3 regions of the Micromonospora sp. NPDC049060 genome follow, and region 1 is predicted to be linked to each of the others. Evidence: riboswitches for the same ligand, from Rfam matches in the RefSeq annotation. Region 1 holds a riboswitch; each other region holds the start of a gene.

Region 1 (3,264 bases):
ATCGCCGTCCCCGCGAGTCCCGAGCAGGCGCTCGCCGAGCTGCACGCCGGCAACCGGCGGTTCGTGACCGGCGCCCCGCGCCACCCCAACCAGGACGCCGGGCACCGCGCCGCGGTCGCCGACGGGCAGCACCCCTTCGCGGTGATCGTCGGTTGCTCCGACTCCCGGCTCGCCGCCGAGATCATCTTCGACCGCGGCCTCGGTGACCTCTTCGTGGTCCGCACCGCCGGGCACACCATCGGTCCCGAGGTGCTGGGCAGCGTGGAGTACGCCGTCACGGTCCTGGGCACGCCGCTGGTGGTGGTGCTCGGTCACGACTCCTGCGGGGCCGTCCAGGCGGCTCGTGCGGCGGACGCCACCGGCACCCCGCCGGTCGGGCACCTGTGCGCCGTGGTGGACGCCGTGGTGCCCAGCCTGCGCCGGGCCGCAGCCGAGGGCGTGCACGACATCGACGGCATCGTCGACATCCACATCGCGCACACCGTCGAGGCGATGCTGGGCCGCTCCGCCGTCCTCGCCGCGGAGGTGGCCGCCGGCCGCTGCGGGGTGGTCGGCATGTCGTACCGGCTGACCGCCGGCGAGGTGCGGACGGTGGCCGAGGTGCCCGCCCGTACGGCCGACGCGCCGGAGGCGGCGGCCAGCGCCGCGCTCGCCTGACTCCGCCCGCCCGGCAGGTCGTCGCGGCGGGCCCGCACGACGACAGAGGGCCGCTCCCGCGTCCGGCGGGGCGGCCCTCTGTGTACGTGTGTCCCGGCTAGAGCAGTGACACGTGGACGTGGTCGGTGTGGTTCGACGGGCCGCTGTAGGAACTCCAGCCCGTCGCCGGGAACCAGATCTGTCTGTTCCAGATCACGTAGTAGATGCCGAGCCGGTCGGCGTTGCGGACCAGGAACGCGGTCAGGTTGTTGCCATACATGTAGGTGTCGTCGTTGTGCCAGGGGGAGAAGCCGCTCTTCTGCAGCGACCAGTCGCAGGCCCGGCCCTTCGGGTGCTCGTACGGCCCGCCGGGGCGGTAACAGCCGACGAACCGGTTGAAGCCGACCCGCTTGACCTCCTTGTACATGTGCAGGGTGCGCGCGGTGATGCGGCCGGAGGTGGTGGGGTCGTCCTCGGTGGGTGACAGCGGCGTCCAGTCGCCGTCGGCCGTCCGTCCCGGCGCGATCTTCGCCACCGGCGAGGTGGCGACCACCTTGCCACTGGTCAGCCCTCTGCCGCCGACCAGCGCGAGCGCCTTCTCCGCCTCCCGCTTGCCGCGCGCCATCTCGTTCGTCAGCTTCTGCTGTTCGCGGACCTCGGTGTCGAGCGCCAGCTTGGCCTGCTCGGCGCGGTCCTTGATCGCGTTCACCTCGGCGAGCTTCTTGGAGTTGACCAGGTTGAGCTCGTCGAGGGCGGCGGCGCGCTTGACGAACGAGTCGGGGCTGGCGGTGTCCAGCAGCATGGACACCGCGCCGATCCGCCCGGTGCGGTAGGACTGGGCGGCGATCTGGCTGACCTGGGGAGCCAGCGCGTTCAGTTCGGCCTGCGCCCGGGAGACCTCCAGGGCCAGTTCGAGCTGGCGCTTCTTCGACTTCGCCAACTTCGCCTTGGCCTGCACGTAGGACCGGTTCCGGGCCTCGATGAGGTCGTCGAGCAGCTTGGGCTCGTCGTCCCCGTGCCCGGAGGGCTTGGGCGGGGTGGGCGCGGCCGCCGCCGGGAGAGGCCCGGCGAAGACCGCCAGAGCGGCGAGTACGGCCACCACGGGCGTCAACCAGCGGCGTAGGGGTGCCGTCACAGTTTTCCCTTCCGTCGACCGCCGACCGGGTTAGCTGACGGGTTCGGGGCGGAAGTGGCCCCTACCGCTGTCGCGGATTCACCCCACGTACCTGGGTCCCCGGTTCGCCTCGCGGCGATTGGGCGGCGGCACCGCAGGCGCCGCTGCGCGCCTTCGGCGGTGACCGGCAGCGAGGTTACCCGAGAACGCTCCCGGGGATCTACGTCCCTAAGCCGACTAAATGCGTTATTTCGTAATGGCGGACGGTGACCAGTGACGCGTTTATCAGGCTGAACGTCCTGTTCGGTCACGCTGAGGAGCGTCACCATGCGGTGTCCGTACTTCTGCGCCCGTCGGGCCATCCGGCGGGAGCGGCGGACGGCGTGTCCCCACGCGGCCCGCTGAGGGCCTCCAGCGCCTCGGACCGGTCGGTCGCCGGACGGGGCGTCGGCGCGGTCGCGGGCGCGGCGCGGTCGGTGGCGTCCCCGCCGCGTCGGCCGGCCGTGGTCACCAGGGCCGCCAGCGCGGTGGTCAGCGGCACGGCGGCGATCAGGCCCAGGGTGGCGACCGCGCTGCGGACGATCTCCTGGGCGAGGAACTCGCTGGTGAGAAGTTGGGTCACCGCCCGCGAGTCGGCGGTCAGCAGGAGCAGCACCGGCAGCGAGGCGCCCGCGTACGCCAGCACGATGGTGTTCACCGTCGAGGCGATGTGTGCCCGGCCGACCCGGGTCGCCGCCCGGTAGAGCTGCCCTCGGGACAGCCCGGGGTTGGCGTGCGCCAGCTCGGTGACCGTGGCGGCCTGGGTCACCGTGACGTCGTCCAGCACGCCGAGGGAGCCGATGATGATCCCGGCCAGCAGCAGCCCGTGCAGGTCGACGTCGGCCTGGTACATCGACAGCGTGGTGGCGTCCTCGGAGCCGAACCCGGTCAGGTGGGTCGCGGCGGTGGCGATCGTGCCGAGGACACCGGTCAGCACCAGGCTGCCCAGCGTGCCGAGCACGGCGACCGAGGTCTGCGCGGTCACGCCGTGGGTCAGGTAGAGCACCACGAACATGATCAGAGCGGCGCCGACGACCGCGACCAGCAGGGGCGGGTTCCCGGCGCTGATGCCCGGCAGCACGAAGGTCAGCAGGATGGCGAAGCTCGCTGCCAGCCCGCCCAGCGCGGCCAGCCCGCGCCACCGCCCGAAGGCGACGATGGCGGCCGCGAAGAGCGCCACCAGCCAGACCAGCGGCTTGCCGCGCTGGTGCTCGGCGATGTTGTAGGTGCTGGCCGTGGGGTCGGCGGGGTCGGTGAGCTCGACCAGGATGATCTCGTCGTCCACGGCGACGGTCGGCGCACCGGGCCCGGCCGGGATCGGCGTCTGGATCTGCTGGCCGGCGTCGGGGCCGTCCTGCACCCGTACGGTGACCGTGCCGCAGGGGCCCTGTGGCGCGTCGGGGCTCCCCTCCGGGGCCTCCGGGGCGGGCGGGCACGGCTCCGTCACCACCCGGGTCACCGTGCCGTGGTAGCGG
Region 2 (3,264 bases), on a different contig from region 1:
GCCCCGTCCTGGCGCGCGGGCCAGCTACGACATCACCGATCGACTGGCCGCCGGGCCGGTGCGCCTGCCGATCACCTGCCGGGCCGACGTCCTCGTCGACGATCCCGACGAGATCGTCACCGTGGCCCGGCAGTGGCCTGCCACCACGGTGCGCAACCACACCCGGTTGCGGGCGGAGCCCGACGGCGTGGTCCGCATCGAGGTCGAGATCACCCTCGCCGCGCCCGCGCCGCTCTTCGGCTACGCGTTCCGCCAGGCCCGCGCCGCCCACCTCGGGCTGGCCGCCCGCCTCGCCACGGCCCTCGACACGAGCCTGCCCGGGTCGTCGGCCGACTGACCGCCGGACGGCCCGGCCGCGGTGGCCGGGGGCGACGGACGCCGTCGCGCCCCGGTGACCCGCGACGGGCGGGGCACCGGGGCGCGGGCGTCAGTAGACCGACAGGTGCACGTGGTTGGTGTGGTCGCTGGACGGGTCGCCGTTGGCCCCGCTGTACGACTTCCAGCCGCTGCTGGGCAGCCAGATCTGCCTGTACCAGATCACGTAGAGCACGGCGAGCCGGTCGGCGTTGCGCACGAAGTACGCCGACAGGTTGTTGCCGTACGTCCGGTCGCCGCCGGTGGCGTCGCCGCCGAAGCCGCCCTTCTGGGCCGCGAAGTCGCAGGCCCGGCCCTTCGGGTGTTCGCCCGAGCCGCCGGGGCGGTAGCAGGAGACGTAGCGGGTGAAGCCCGCCGCCTTGGCCTGGTTGAGCGCGTGCAGGGTGCGCGGGGTGATGCAGCCGTTGGCGGGGGTCGGGTCGTTGACGCTGCACGACTCGCGCGGCCAGGAGCCGTCGGAGTTGCGCGGGGCCGCCTTCGCCGTCTTGCTGGAGGTGCCGCCCGGCGAGGTGCCCGCCCCCGTGGACTGCTGCCGCTGTTGCTGCTGCTCGCGGTTGGCGACCGTCAGCGCCCGCTCGGCCTGCTCCTTGCGCTTGGCCATCACGGTGACCTGCTTGCGCTGCTCCCGGATCTCGCCGTCCAGGGCGAGCTTGGTGCGGGTGGCCTGGTCCCGGGTCTCCTGGAGTTCGCGCAGGGCCCGGTCCTCCTTGGCGGCCACCGCGTCGAGGGCGGCGGCGCGGTCCATGAAGCCGTCCGGCGAGCTGCTGTTGAGCAGGGCGGACGCCACGCTGAGCCGGCCGGTGCGGTAGGCCGCGCCCGCGATCTCGCCGACCCTGGCGGTGTGCGCGGCCAACTCGACCTCGGTGGTCTTGAGCTGCGCGGCGAGCTGCTGCTGCCGCTTGGCCGACGTGTCCAGGGCGCGCTTGGCGTCGAGGTAGCCCTTGCTGGCGGCCTCCAACTGGGCCCGCAGGGCGGGGGTGCCGCCCTCCTCGTCCTGGCCGGGGGCCGCGGCGAGCAGGCCGGCCCGGGTGGCGGCCGCCGCCGGGGCGGCGGTGACCGGGGCCACCGCGGCGCCGAGGGCGAGCATCGTGGCGATCAGGGCCGCCGTCCGGGCGGCACGTCGTCGTACAGGTGCCATCACTGGCATACACGTGTCCTTCCGTCAGCCGCCGACCGGGTTAGCTGACGGGTTCGGGACGGAAGATCCCTACCGCTGACGCGGATGCACCCCACGGACATGGTTCCCCGGTTCGCCCCGCCGGGCGATTAGGCGGCGGCCACCGCCGGCACCGGTGGGTGCCGCCTGGCGGAGGCCGAAGCCGAGCCTACCGGTGCCGCTGTGACTGATGCAGCGCAGGTGACGCAGGGTGTACGTCCACTAACAGTCAAATCCGGCATAAGCGCACAATACTCTCCCAGATTTAAGGTTGTCCTCATTACCACTCAACCGACCCGCAGGCCCCGCGTGACGCTCCGGGCTCGATCTGCAACGTGGCGTGCTCGATGTGGAAGTCGTCGTGCAGCGCGGCCCGGGCGGCGCCCAGCACCGCGCCGACCTCCGCGCCGGGTGCCATGGTCAGGTGGGCCGAGGCCACCTCCATCCCGGAGGTCAGCGTCCAGACGTGCAGGTCATGCACCTCGGCGACGCCGGGCACGGCGGCCAGCCGGTCGTGCACCGCGGTCACCTGGAGGTGCTCCGGCGCGGCCTGCACCAGGATGCGCAGCGCGGCCCGCCCGAGCCGCCAGGTGCGCGGCAGGATGAGCACCCCGATCGCGACCGCCACCAGTGGATCCGCCCACCACCAGCCGGTGGTGGCGATCAGCAGCGCGGCCCCGATCACGCCGAGTGACCCCAGCAGGTCGCCGAGCACCTCCAGGTACGCGCCGTGGACGTTGATGCTCTCCTTCGCCCCGGAGCGCAGCAGCGCGAAGGCGCCGATGTTGGCGAGCAGGCCGAGCACGGCGACCACAAGCATCGGGCCGGCCAGCACCTCCGGCGGGTCGCCGAAGCGGCGCACCGCCTCGATCACGACGTAGACCGCGACGCCGGAGAGCAGGACGGCGTTGGCCAGTGCGGCCAGTACCTCCAGCCGGTAGAGCCCGAAGGTGCGCTGCGGGTCGGCGCCCGCCCGCCGGGTCGCGGCGATCGCCGCGAGCGCCATGCCGATGCCGAGCACGTCGGTGAACATGTGCCCGGCGTCGCTCAGCAGGGCCAGCGAGCCCGTGCGGAAGGCCGCCACCGCCTCCACCACCATGAGGCCGGCGAGCAGCCCGAACGCCGCCCAGAGCCGGCCCCGGTGGCGGTGCGCGGCATTCGCCACCGACCCGTGATGGTGGTCATGACCTGCGCCCACGCGCCCACCCTCCGTCAGGCGTCCGGATTCGCGTTCAATCTATGCTCACATCGCTATGTATGCAAGTAACGGCGGCTCAGCCGATCGGGTCGACGGTGGTCAGCCGCTGGGTGGCCCGGGACAGCGCCACGTAGAGCGTCCGCACCCCCGACCCCGGGTCGGCCCGGATCTCGCCCGGGGCGACGAGGACGACCCCGTCGTACTCCATGCCCTTGGCCTCCAGGCTGGTCACCACCTGCAAACGCGGCGCGCCGAGCCCGCCCAGCCAGCCGGCAACCTCGTCGCGGCGCGGCACCGGCATGATCACCCCGACCGTGCCCTCCACGTCGGCGAGCAGCGCGCCGGCCGCCGCCACCACCGCGGCCTCCAGCTCCGCCGGCGGCACCGACAGCGCGACCGGGTCGACGCCGGTGGAGCGCACCGCCCGGGGCAGCGGCAGGTCCGGGTGCAGCCGGCGGATCTCGGCCGCCGCCACCGCGAAGATCTCCGCCGAGTTGCGGTAGTTCGTGGTGAGGGTGAAGTGGTGCCGCTTGCG
Region 3 (3,264 bases), on a different contig from region 1:
ACCGCGCTGCTGGACACCGATCCGCTGGCCTCGGCGCGGTGGGCCACCCGGAGCCGCTACCTGGGCGACTTCCCCGCCGAGTCGTACGCCGAGGCGTTCCTGGAGGCCGCCCGGCGCCAGCTCGACGAGGGCTGGAAGACGCCCGCCCCGCGCACGGGCGGCGCGACCGGCCTGCCGCTCGACCCGGACGAGGCGACCCTCTCCCCCGCCACCTGACGCCCCGGTCGGGAGGCACACCGGTCGCGACGGCGGACCTGTGGGCCGGGCCGTTCGCGGGGCACGTCAGCGGTACGGCTCGACGAGGTCCAGGACCGCATCGGGGGCCTCGACGTGGGCGTTGTGCCCGAGGCCGGGCAGGACGGCGACCGGCACCCCCAGCTCCGTGAGCTGGGCGTCGGTGACCATGGGGTCGTGCTCGCCGCGGGCCAGCAGTACGGGCACGTCGGTCGCCGCCAGCAGGGCGGGCAACTCCGGCGCGCCCACGCCGAACGCGGCCGGGTCCATCGCCAGCCGCCAGCGGCCGTCGACCTGCCGCAGCCCCGCCTCCACGACGGGGTGCTCCGGGGCGAAGAGCCCGGACAGGCCGGCCACCCGTAGGTAGCGGCGGGCCGCCTCGTCCCGGCTGGCGAACCAGGTCACCGGCCGGGCCGCCAACTCACCCGCCTTGGCCAGCTCCGCCGGCGACCAGACGGCCTTGATGCCGAGCCCGACGACGGCGTCGACGGGCAGTCCGGCGCCCCGGGCGGCCAGCGCCAGCCCGACCACCCCGCCGAGGGAGTGCCCCAGCACGACGAGCCGGTCCCCCGCCGCGAGCCCCGCGCCGATCCGCGCGGCCAGCCCCGGGAAGGAGTACTCCGGCAGCGGCGGCGACCAGCCGTGGCCGGCGAGGTCCGGCGCCAGCCACCGCCCCGCCCACCGACGCTCCAGCAGCGGCGCCCAGGGCAGCCACACGTCGCCGGTCGCGCCCATGCCGTGCAGCAGCAGGAGCACCCGCCGGCCGGCCCCGTCACCCGACTCATCGACCATGGGCGCAGTGTGCCACCCGTCGGACGCCGCGGGCGAGGGCCGTGACCCGGACACGACATCGGGCGCCGACCCCCCGGGTGGGGAGCCGACGCCCGACGGAGTCGCTCAGGCGGAGTAGCCGCGGGTGGCGGCCCAGTTCGCCAGGGCGATGGTGCTCATCCAGTACGACGCGGTCGCCGGGTTCGCCGAGTCGGCGATCTTCACCAGCCGCCCCTCGTCCTGGTAGCCGACCACCGCGACGTAGTGGCCGCCGGGGAAGGAGTGCCAGCCGCCGTCGGTGTCCGTGGCGCTGCCGGCGACGTTGACCACGACGCCCCGCCCGTCGGCGATGGCCGCGACGACGTCGGCCTGGAGCCGGTCCATCTGGGCCGGGGTGGCGGCGCCACCGGGGATCATCCGGGTCCGGTACGGGTCGCCCTTCACCGTCGCGTTCAGCACGCGGGTGGTGTCCTGGGCCGAGTCGGTACCCATCTGGTCGGTGCCCAGCTGGGCACCGAGGGCGTCCTGGCTGCGCGCGATGCCGGCGGCGCTGAGGGCGTGCCGGACGGCCGCCGGACCACAGTTGTAGAAGGTGGTCTGGGCCTGGTAGTCGTAGTCCAGGCTCTTGGCGGCCGGAGGCTTCGGCGGCGCCGGCTTGCGGGTCAGGTCCGGGTCCGGGGCGGCGCTGGACGCGCTGGCCGACGGGGCGGCGCTGGACGCGGCCGGGGCGGCGCTGGACGGGGCGGGCGCGACCCGGGCCTGGCTGCGCGAGGCCGCGGCGTCGTCCCGCAGCTCGGTGGCGGCCACCGGGGCCTGCGCGACGGCGGGGTCCTCGTCGGCTCCGGCCAGCAGCGCGCCCGTGCCCGACGCCAGCACGAGCGCCGCGGCGGACGCGGCGGCCAGCTGGTACGGACGCTCGGACGTGAGGCGACGCAACTGTCGCTTGAGGTGGTGCTTCACGGTTTCCTCCACGGGCTCGGGGGTGAGCGGCCGTCGGTCCGCGCCGAGGGCAGGGCGGACCGCCGCGCGGACGGGAGTCCGGGCGGGTGGTGGACCACTCAGGGGATGCGCCCGGGACGCCGGGCGACGGACGGTGACCGGTGGGTCAGCTCATGACCTGCGGGCCGACGAGCGCGGTCACCGCGGCGCCGTGGAGACGGCGGCACAGCCGAGGGGTGTACGGGTGTGGCATGAAGATGGAACTCCTTCCGACACCGCCGACCGGGTTAGCTGACGGATTCGGGCGGGAAGAACGCCCTACCACGGGCCCACGGCCCACGGATTCACCCCAACGAGCACTGGGTCCCCGGTTCGTCGTTCACGATTAGGCGGGTCGGCGCGGCGTCGCCTCTGGCGATCGGGTACCGCACCGGACGCGCCGACATTACTGGCCGGTCCGCGCCCTGCCAACCCCGTCCCACCTGCCTAAACCTTGATCGGGAGACAATTTTTGCGGGCACTTCGCCACTGACGCGACTCAATGGGACGACCGTTTCTGCACGCACCTTGGGGCGACAACGGGACAAGTGGCGGACATCGGCGCCGAAACCCCGGCTGGAATCGACCGGGCCGCGCCCGATGACCGGTTCGACGGCGTGGTGACCGGCGTCACCGAAACGGTGGGGATTCGTCGCCCGGACTCTCCGGCCGCCGGGGGCGCTCAGCGCGAGTCGGCGTACGTCGTCCGGTGGTCGTCCTGTGGATCGGCGGCCCGGGGGCGCGGCACGGCGTTGCCCCGGTCCCCCGGCGCCGCCCCGGGGCCGCCGGGGTCCTGCCCGGCGGCGTCCCCGTCCCGCGGCGCCCGGGCCGGCCTACGCGGGGTGAGCAGCCGCATCATCGGCGTCTCGACGAGACGGTGCAACAGGCCGGCCAGGGCCAGGTTGACCAGCAGGAAGCCGAGCACCACCGCCAGCCCCCACCAGCCGGTGAAGCCGACGCCCCAGTCACCGGTGAGCCGCAGGACGGTGATCATCACGAGGACGTGCACCAGATAGAAGGCGAAGGAGACCTCGCCCAGCCAGATCATCGGCCGGGACCGCCACGGCGAGCGCCGCCCGCGCACGTCCGCGTCCGCCGCCGCGGCGATGACCAGGATGTACGCGACCGAGAGCAGCGCCGCCCACAGTTCGGCGCGGACCCACTGCGCGGCGACCACCCAGGTCGCCACGAAGAGCAGGCTGGCCAGCGGCAGGCCCGGCCCGCGCCACCGGCCACGCCGCATCAGCTCGGCGGCGGCGACGCCCATCCAGAACTCCAGCG

The links. A riboswitch is a leader RNA that binds a small molecule or an ion and turns the genes downstream of it on or off. The one in region 1 is predicted to bind cyclic di-AMP.
Region 2: it holds a riboswitch for cyclic di-AMP, as region 1 does, so the genes downstream of both, AB0B83_RS20060 (hypothetical protein) here and AB0B83_RS02830 (hypothetical protein) in region 1, are expected to answer to the same signal.
Region 3: it holds a riboswitch for cyclic di-AMP, as region 1 does, so the genes downstream of both, AB0B83_RS27685 (C39 family peptidase) here and AB0B83_RS02830 (hypothetical protein) in region 1, are expected to answer to the same signal.

What each region holds. Positions count from the first base shown of each region.
Region 1 covers NZ_JBEZEV010000003.1:188,269-191,532, reverse strand. The annotation lists gene AB0B83_RS02835 (carbonic anhydrase) at 1-657, shown strand, start outside; gene AB0B83_RS02830 (hypothetical protein) at 755-1,771, opposite strand; cyclic di-AMP (ydaO/yuaA leader) riboswitch at 1,775-1,906, opposite strand; gene AB0B83_RS02825 (YibE/F family protein) at 2,073-3,264, opposite strand, start outside.
Region 2 covers NZ_JBEZEV010000057.1:20,085-23,348, reverse strand. The annotation lists gene AB0B83_RS20065 (SRPBCC family protein) at 1-337, shown strand, start outside; gene AB0B83_RS20060 (hypothetical protein) at 428-1,513, opposite strand; cyclic di-AMP (ydaO/yuaA leader) riboswitch at 1,527-1,658, opposite strand; gene AB0B83_RS20055 (cation diffusion facilitator family transporter) at 1,812-2,729, opposite strand; gene AB0B83_RS20050 (AAA family ATPase) at 2,806-3,264, opposite strand, start outside.
Region 3 covers NZ_JBEZEV010000115.1:10,733-13,996, forward strand. The annotation lists gene AB0B83_RS27675 (CDP-glycerol glycerophosphotransferase family protein) at 1-216, shown strand, start outside; gene AB0B83_RS27680 (alpha/beta fold hydrolase) at 283-1,026, opposite strand; gene AB0B83_RS27685 (C39 family peptidase) at 1,132-1,977, opposite strand; cyclic di-AMP (ydaO/yuaA leader) riboswitch at 2,206-2,346, opposite strand; gene AB0B83_RS27690 (acyltransferase) at 2,666-3,264, opposite strand, start outside.